Regions from separate parts of the Actinomadura sp. 9N407 genome, predicted to be linked through region 1. Evidence: riboswitches for the same ligand, from Rfam matches in the RefSeq annotation. Region 1 holds a riboswitch; the other holds the start of a gene.
What was found. A riboswitch is a leader RNA that binds a small molecule or an ion and turns the genes downstream of it on or off. The one in region 1 is predicted to bind cobalamin.

Region 1 (4,207 bases):
ACCGCCGCGACAACGGCGGCTCTCCCACCAAGTGAGCCCCGGCAGATGAGGCCCGGCAGATGAGGCCCGGCAGATGAGGGCCGGCGCGCGCGACGTCGTCCCCGCGCTGGCCCGGGCCGCCGCGCTGGGCCCGTTCTTCGAGATCGGCACGGACCCGGACGAGGCGGCCGACCCGACCTGGCGGCCGCTGCCCGAACGCGACGGATCCCGGCTGTCGGACCTGGTGGACGCGTACGCGGCCCGGCTCGGTACGGGCGAACGGCGCGTCGCGGCCTCGATCCTCTTCCAGGGGCTGGCCTCGCGGCTGTGGTCGCCGATGATCGCGGTCGCCGCGCTCGGCGTCGTACCGGATCTGTCGGGCCTGCACTGGCGCTGGGCCCCGGGCGCGCCGATCGCCCTGTGGCTGGAGAACCCGGACGGCTGGAGCGGACCCGCCGTTCCGGCCGACCTCGTCCACGCGGAGGTCGTCGAGCGGCAGCTGCGGCCGCTGCGCGAGACCCTGCTCGGCGTCGTACCGCTGGCGGACGGCCTGATGTGGGGGAACGCGGCGTCCGCCCTGGCCGGGACGCTGCGGCCCGGGGTCGCCGCGCCGGCCGCCGCCCTCGTCCGCGAGCTGCTCGCGCGTGAACCGCTCGCGGGTACGGGGTCGTTCGGCCGGCACGGCTTCGTCCGGCGCAGCTGCTGCCTCTACTACCGGGTACCGCCCGGCGGCGAGATGTGCGGCGACTGCGCCCTGCTGGACCGGCGGGGCTAGACGGCCAGGGCCTCGTCCTCCGTACGGGGCGCGGCCTGCTGTCGCCGGTAGGCGCGTTCCGTCAGGGCGCCGAACAGCAACCCCAGAGTGGCCCACAGGACGACCTGGACGCCCAGCGAGGCGATCCGGAAGTCCCACAGCACCGCGCTGGGGAAGCCGTCGGCGACCGCGTCGGGACGCGGGGTGAGGCGGAAGACGATCGCGACCACGATCGCGAACCCCGCCGACGTCACGATCGCCGTGTTCCAGCCGCCCAGCCGTGGAGCCAGGCGGGTGAAGAGGATCGCGGCGGCGACCGTGGCCAGAACGCCCAGCGCGACCATGCCGAAGTACAGCGCGGTCCGTCCGCCGATCGTCTCGGGGGCGCCCACGGCCGGGGGAGTGGGCGGGTACTTCAGGAACGGCACCAGCACGATCGCCACGAACCCGCCCAGCGCCACCAGGGCGGCGGTCGCGCGGGCGCCGAGCGCGCCGATCCGGCCGTACGCGAAGGCGAACGCGATCGAGAACAGCCCGCCGATCGCCACCCCGTACACCGCCATCGCCGTGATCAGGCCGGTGGTGCGCTGAACGGTGCGGCTCACCACCTCTTCCCCGGCCCCGTGCTCGCCGACACCGTGCGCGTGGACTTGGGCGGCGGCGGCCTCGGCGGCGGCCTTGGCCTCCTCGAACGCGATCGCGCGGTCCACCTGGGGCTCGCCGTAGATCCAGGCGATCAGCAGCCCGGCCGCCGCTGCGGCCAGACCGGTGAGCATGCCGCGGACCAGTAGGGATCTCATCATCGGTACGGTCCCCGGCTCAGTGGCAGGGGAAGCCGAGCAGATGCCGGCCGTCGTGCGTGAACTCGTGCACCCACGTACCGCCGAAGAGGGAGGTGGCGCCCTGCTCGGCGCCGACGAAGTAGAGCAGCGCGGCGCCCAGCACGAGGGCCAGAACGGCCCAGGGCAGGATCTGGCGTACGGGGACACGCTGCGGAACGGGAACGCGCTGGGGGACGGGAACGCGCTGCGGTACGGCCGGCTGGGCCATGGGGTCTCCTCACGGGGTGCACTCGCCCCGGTAACGGGAGGACGACGGGTCAGTCTCCTGACTCCCAGATCGACGCCCCCTCCGACCTTCCAGCCGGAGTACGGCCGTGGTCGCGTGCGGGGAGGCTCCCTGGTCACAGTGGCGGGACCGTCCTGGAATCGCACCAGGTTCCTGCACACCGTCGCCTCATATGTGAACTTGTCGCCCTGAGAGTCCCCTTTTCGCACCCCGCGCGTCAAGTCCGCGAGCGCGGCCGCCATGAACATGTGGGAGGGGGCGCCACCCGTATCTCCCCCCGCTGGAGATACGGAGGGTGCCCCCTCCCGCCCCGGTGGCGACGTTGATCGGCCGGTCGCCTCCGGTGCCGCGCGAGACCCTTCCGGAAGCTCCCATACGTTCCGGAAATGTCCCGCACCATGAGAATGCGCCCGCGGCGCGCGCGGCACATGAGTAGCCCCTACTCAATTCCGCGCCGGGCTCCCTTTGCGCGTCGTCCGGTGGCGCTGGTCGTCTGGTGGCACTGGTTGTCCGGTGGCACTGGTTGTCCGGTGGCGCTGTCTGGTGACTCTGTCTGGTGGCACGGGGTGAGCGTCCGTACGATCCTGTTGTGCGGACCTTCTGGCCGTTCACCGGCCGTACGTCGACGCTCGATCAGGTGGACACCCTGCTGCGCACGCGCGCCGCGCAAGGCGTGGTGGTGGCGGGGGACGCCGGCGTGGGCAAGACGCGCCTGGTCGGCGAGGCGCTGCGGCGGCTCGAGCCGGGCCGGTTCACGGTGCTGCAGGTCGGCGGGACCACCGCCGAGGCCGCGATCCCGTTCGGGGCGTTCGGCCGTGTCCTGCCGGTGGAGTCGCCGGGCCTGTCGGTCGTCAATCCGCTGCGCTGGGCCACCGAGGCGCTGCGGACCCGCGCGGACGCGGCGCCGCTGCTGGTCGCGGTCGACGACGCGCACCTGCTGGATCCGTCCTCCGCCGCGCTGGTGCACCACCTGGTGCTGCAGCGGGAGGCCCGGGTGCTGGCGACCGTCCGTACCGGCGCGCCCGCGCCCGACCCGGTGACGGCGCTGTGGAAGGACGACCTGGCCCGCCGCCTGGACCTGGTGCCGCTGACGATGGCGGAGAGCCAGGCGGTCGTGGAGGGCGCGCTCGGCGGTCAGGTCGCCGAATCCACGGCTCGGCGGCTCTACCAGAGCACCCGGGGCAACCTGCTGTTCCTGCGCGAGCTGGTGCTGGCCGGGCTGGCGGCGGGGCGGCTGAGCGAGGCCGGCGGTGTCTGGCGGTGGCGGGGCGACCTGCCGCTCAGCCCCCGGCTGCGCGAGCTGGTGGAGGAACGGCTCGGGACGCTCGGCGCGGCCGAGCGGGAGGTCCTGGAGTACGTCGCGCTCGGCGAGCCACTGGGCGCCGCCACGCTGGCCGCGGTGACCTCCGAGGCCGCGATCGAGCGCGCCGAGGCCCACCACGTGGTGACCTCGGCCGCCGCCGGGCGCCGCCTGGAGGTCCGGACGGCCCATCCGCTGTACGGGGAGGTCGCGCGGCTGCGGGCGTCCCCCGAACGCGTCCGGGAGCGGCTGTCCGCGCTCGCGTCCGCGCTGCAGGCGACCGGCATGCGGCGGCACGGGGACGTGCTGCGGGTGGCCCTGTGGCGGCTGGACGGCGACGCCCCGGCCGATCCGGGCCTGCTGCTGGCCGGGTGCGGCCAGGCGTGGGCCCTGCACGACATCGACCTGGCCGTCCGGTGCGGCAAGGCCGCGCTGGCGTCCGGCGCCGACGCGAGCGCCACCGTCGTGGTCGCGCCGGTGCTGCTCATGGCGGGTCTGCACCAGGAGGCCGAGGCCCATCTCGCGCGGGTGGCCGGCGACCCGATGGACGAGGCGACCCGCGCCACGCACGCCTCCGTACGGGCGTTCAACATGGGCATGGGGCTGGGCGAGCAGGAGCGCGCCGAGCGGCTTCTCGACGAGGCCCTGTCCCGGACGAGCGGCGTCGCGTCCCGGCAGGAGATCCTGGCCTATCAGTCCATGGGGCACGCCTACGCGGCCCGGTTCACCGAGGCGGAACGTACGGCCGCCCAGGCCGCCGAGACCGGCGAGGCCGCCGAGACCGGCACAGCGGGGACGATCGCCCCGAAGGCCGCGCCCCTGCTCACGGCGGGCAAGGCGCTCAGGCTGATGCTGACCGGCGCCCTGGACGAGGCCGTCGTGCTGTCGAACGCGATGCTGCGAGACCCGGACGCGCTGCTGCGGGAGATGCCGACTCTGGTGTCGACCTTCAACGACGCCCGCGCCGCCGCCTCCCTCTTCGCAGGACATCTCGACGCGGCCGACGCGTTCGTCTCCTATGGCGAGGCGCTGTTCGCCGAGGAACACCTGTCCCCTGTGGCGGCGACGACGTCGCGCTCGCTGCGCGTCGAGTACTGCCTGCTGCG
Region 2 (4,207 bases), on a different contig from region 1:
GCAGCCGTACGACGTCCGTGACTTCGCGGCCGAGCACCTCGGCGCAGACCTTCGCCGGTCCGGTCCACCCGTCCCGTTCCATGGCCTCGATGAGCCGCCGGGCGACCGCCTCCAGGAGGTCGATCACGTCGGACGCCGTACGGGACGGGCCCTCGGGCAGTTCAGCCCGTTCGGCCAGTTCGGTGAGTGTGAGGGCCGCGTCTTCGACCCGCTGCCCCGGGTCGGCGAGAAGCGCCTTCTCGTCCAGGCCGTACTCGGCGGCGATGGCGGCGCGCAGTCCCGGCATCGCGCCGGCCACCCCGCCCCAGACCTGCGCCGACCGCAGTACGGCCAGGACCAGGTTGACGCGGCCTTCGGCGACCGGCCGCTGGCCGAGAATGTGCAGGCCGTCGCGGATCTGCACGTCCTTGATCTCGCACAGGTACCCGTCGACGTGCAGGATGAAGTCGTCGAACTCGGTCTCGCCGGGCATCTCGTCCTGGTGCAGGTCGTGGTGCAGCTGGGCGGCCTGCACCAGTGTCCAGATCTGCGCCCGTACGGCCGGCAGCTTGCCCGGGTCGAGATCGGCGACGGTCGCGTACTCGTCCAGGAGCTGTTCGAGTTTGGCCAGGTCACCGTAGGTCTCGGCGCGGGCCATCGGCGGCACCAGATGGTCCACCACCGTGGCGTGGGCGCGCCGCTTGGCCTGGGTGCCCTCGCCCGGATCGTTCACGATGAACGGGTAGACGAGGGGGAGATCGCCGAGCACCGCGTCCGGGGCGCACCGCGGCGACAGCCCGAGTCCCTTGCCGGGCAGCCACTCCAGCGTTCCGTGCTTGCCCAGGTGAACGACCGCGTCCGCGCCGAACTCCCGGTCCAGCCACCGGTACGCGGCCAGGTAGTGATGCGAGGGCGGCAGGTCGGGATCGTGGTAGATCGCCACCGGGTTCTCCCCGAAGCCCCGGGGCGGCTGGATCATCAGGATCACGTTCCCGAACCGCAGCGAGGCGAGGACGATGTCGTCACCGTCCACATAGAGCTCCCCTGGCGGCTCGCCCCAGTGCTCCCGTACGCCTTCGCGGAGCGTTTCGGGAAGGACCTCGAACCACTCCTTGTAGTGGTCGAGACTGACCCTTGCCGGCGCTTCCCGCAGTTGGTCCTCGGTCAGCCATTCCACATCGTGCCCGCCGGCCGCGATGAGCGCGTGGATGAGCGGGTCCCCGTTCTCCGGGTCGCTCCACAATTCAGCGCCGGCACCAGCGCCGACTCCAGCGGCATCGCTATCGGCATCGGCATCGGCATCGGCATCGGCATCATCCAGCGTGTATCCGGCCTCGGCCATCTGCCGCATCAGCCGTACAGCTGACACGGGGGTGTCCAGGCCGACCGCGTTCCCGACGCGCGAATGCTTGGTCGGGTAGGAGGAAAGGACGAGGGCGATCCGCTTGTCCTCGTTGTCCAGGTGCCTGAGCCGCGCATGCCGTACGGCGATTCCCGCGACCCGCGCGGCCCGTTCCGGGTCGGCCACATAGACGGGAATGCCGTCCGGGCCCTCCTCCTTGAACGAGAACGGCACCGAGATCAGTCGGCCGTCGAACTCGGGGATCGCGACCTGCATGGCCGCGTCCATGGGCGTCAGCGCCCCGTCCGACGCCTCCCACGCCGCCCGGCTCGACGTCAGGCACATCCCCTGGACGACCGGTACGTCCAGGTCGGCCAGCGCGCCCGCGTCCCAGGAGTCCTCGCCCGCCTCGCCCCCGGCGAGCACGGTCGCGACCAGCGCGTCCGCCCGTCCCAGGATCTCCAGCAGCCCGTCCTCGACCCCGCGCAGGGATCCGCAGAAGACCGGCAGGGCATCGGCCCCGGCCGCCTCGATGCGCTCGCAGAGCACGTCCACGAACGACGTATTACCCGACAGCTCATGAGCCCGATAGAAGATGACGCCGACCGTCGGCCGATCGCCCCGTACCGGGAAATCCCCATGCACCCCGTACGAAGGCATCGGGACAGGAGGCGCGAAGCCCTCCCCCGTCAGCAGAACCGTGTCGCTCAGGAACCGGGCCAGCTCGCGCAGGTTGTCGACGCCGCCCTCGCGCAGATAATCCAGTGCCTCCGCCGCCACCCCACCGGGGACGGTCGACAGCGCCATCAATTCGGCGTCCGGGTCGCCCTCTCCCCCGAGAAGGACGAGCGGCAGGCCCGATTCCCTGAGCCGTTCGACACCATCGGGCCACGTCTTGCGGCCGCCGAGAAGCCGTACGAGGACCACGTCCACGCCCTCGGTCAAGGCGTCGAGTTCGTCGAGTCCGGTCCGTACGGGATTGGCGGTCACGTATCCGGCCCCGGCCGCGCGCGCGGCGAGAAGCTCGGTATCGGCCGTGGACAGCAGCAGGGCACGCATCGGCGACGCCTCCCCCGGGGTCTCCGCGCCCCGGCTCGGATGATGAGGTCAGCGACGGCGCCGAGTTCCTGACTCCCGGTTCCTTCCCGATGGTCGGGGAGGTGTTCCGGTCACAGTTGCGGGACAGCTCCGGACTCGCACCGGATTCCTCGTCCGCCATCGCCCCGTCATCGTAGCCGCAGCGGATCCGGGCACGGAGGGTGCGGGGCGAATGTGCAGGCCGCCCGTCCATGGGTAGAGGGACCGCATGTCCACGCATGCCGTTCCACCCACGACCGACCGCCAGATCGTGGGCTCCTACACCACCTACGAGGGCGCCCAGCGCGCCGTCGACTTCCTTTCCGACGACAAGTTCCCGGTCGAGCACACGGCCATCATCGGCTCCGACCTGAAGATGGTCGAGACCGTCCTCGGCCGCGTCACCAAGGCGAAGGCCGCCCTCGCGGGCGCGGGAAGCGGCGCCTGGTTCGGCCTCCTGGTCGGCCTGCTGCTGACCTTCTTCACCGTGAACCACAGTGCCGTGTTCCCGCTGCTGCTGGGCGGCATCATCTTCGGCGCGGTGTTCGGCGCCGTCTTCGGCTTCATCGCCCACGCGGCGACCGGCGGCCGCCGCGACTTCGCCTCCCGCAGCCAGATCGTCGCCGCCAGCTACGACGTCGTCGCCGACCCCGAGTTCGCCGAGGACGCCAAGAACCGCCTCATCAAACTCAACTGGCGCGAATCCTGAACCCATAGACCGGATCCTTCAGCCCGACAACGGTCGCCGGTTCCAGAACCGTGACCGCACCCGGGGAATCGGCCGTACGGACCATCGCGTAGAGCACGTCCACGAACGGGTGATTCAGCAGCGACACCAGCAACCGGGTCGCCTTGGCCTCGTTGCCGGCGTCGAGCGCGATCCCCCGGGCCAGCACCATGGCTTCGGTGCGCTCGACGGCGGCCATCCGCCCGAGAACGAGATCGCTCCTGTTCAGTCCGAAGACCTCGACAGTGCTCTCGCCCCGCTCGGTGCGCCAGCGATAGCGGCCCGTGGCAAGGACCAGTCGGATGTGGTCGTACGGATCGTCCCTGGATGGATCCACGAGCAGCGGCGTCCCGCAGGACGCCCTCGGGAAGCGGTCGCGTTTCTCGTTGCTGTTGCACATCGAGCAGGCGAGCAGGTGGTTCAGCCAGTCGAAAGCCCGGAGCGGCGCCTCTTTCAGCGGCTCGAAATGATCGATCGAGGTCCCCAGGCTGTCGCCGCAGTACATGCACCGTTCAATGCCGGACGCCATCCCGGCGAGTAACTCACGCAGCCGTCCGCGATCAGCCCGGGCACCGTTCCAGGCCCTCCTCGCCCCATCACCGTCCGCGCCCTTTCGTACCAGCTCATCGCCTCGCCGCTGGAGGCTCGCCGCCAACTCGTCATCGAGCGGCGGCCGCGCCAGCGGGATCACGGTTCGAGCCCGAGCCTCGACGACACCTCGTGTACCCGTGCGCCGAGCGAACTCTGCAGCTTCTTGCTCAAATCCCGGTACTCGGCGACCTCTTCTTCGGACGCCGCTCCGTCGAGCACCCGCCCCTCCAGCTCACCGAGCCGATCACGCAGCCGCTCCGCCTCGTCCGAGTAGGGGGTCTCGAGCCCGAACAGCTCGGAGAGGACGGCATCGTCCCCGCTCCCGTACACGATCCGGGCGTACAGATCTTCGTCAACTGCCCTCGGCGGGGCTTGCTCGTCCGGTCCCGGAAGGCGGATCAGCCCACCGGGGTCGGCGCTCTGGCAGATGTACGGGCTGTGCGTGGTCACGATGAACTGCATCTCGGGGAAATGCGCCTTGAGCCAACCGC

Region 2: linked by a shared signal. The riboswitch ahead of cobN (cobaltochelatase subunit CobN) and the one ahead of ACH34Q_RS40130 (CbtB-domain containing protein) in region 1 are both predicted to bind cobalamin.

The regions. Positions count from the first base shown of each region.
Region 1 covers NZ_JBIRAW010000039.1:14,203-18,409, forward strand. The annotation lists gene ACH34Q_RS40115 (hypothetical protein) at 1-35, shown strand, start outside; gene ACH34Q_RS40120 ((2Fe-2S)-binding protein) at 74-754, shown strand; gene ACH34Q_RS40125 (CbtA family protein) at 751-1,536, opposite strand; gene ACH34Q_RS40130 (CbtB-domain containing protein) at 1,553-1,783, opposite strand; cobalamin riboswitch at 1,813-2,000, opposite strand; gene ACH34Q_RS40135 (LuxR C-terminal-related transcriptional regulator) at 2,391-4,207, shown strand, end outside.
Region 2 covers NZ_JBIRAW010000006.1:9,406-13,612, forward strand. The annotation lists gene cobN (cobaltochelatase subunit CobN) at 1-2,380, opposite strand, end outside; cobalamin riboswitch at 2,422-2,575, opposite strand; gene ACH34Q_RS11250 (general stress protein) at 2,628-3,107, shown strand; gene ACH34Q_RS11255 (HNH endonuclease) at 3,088-3,816, opposite strand; gene ACH34Q_RS11260 (AAA family ATPase) at 3,813-4,207, opposite strand, start outside.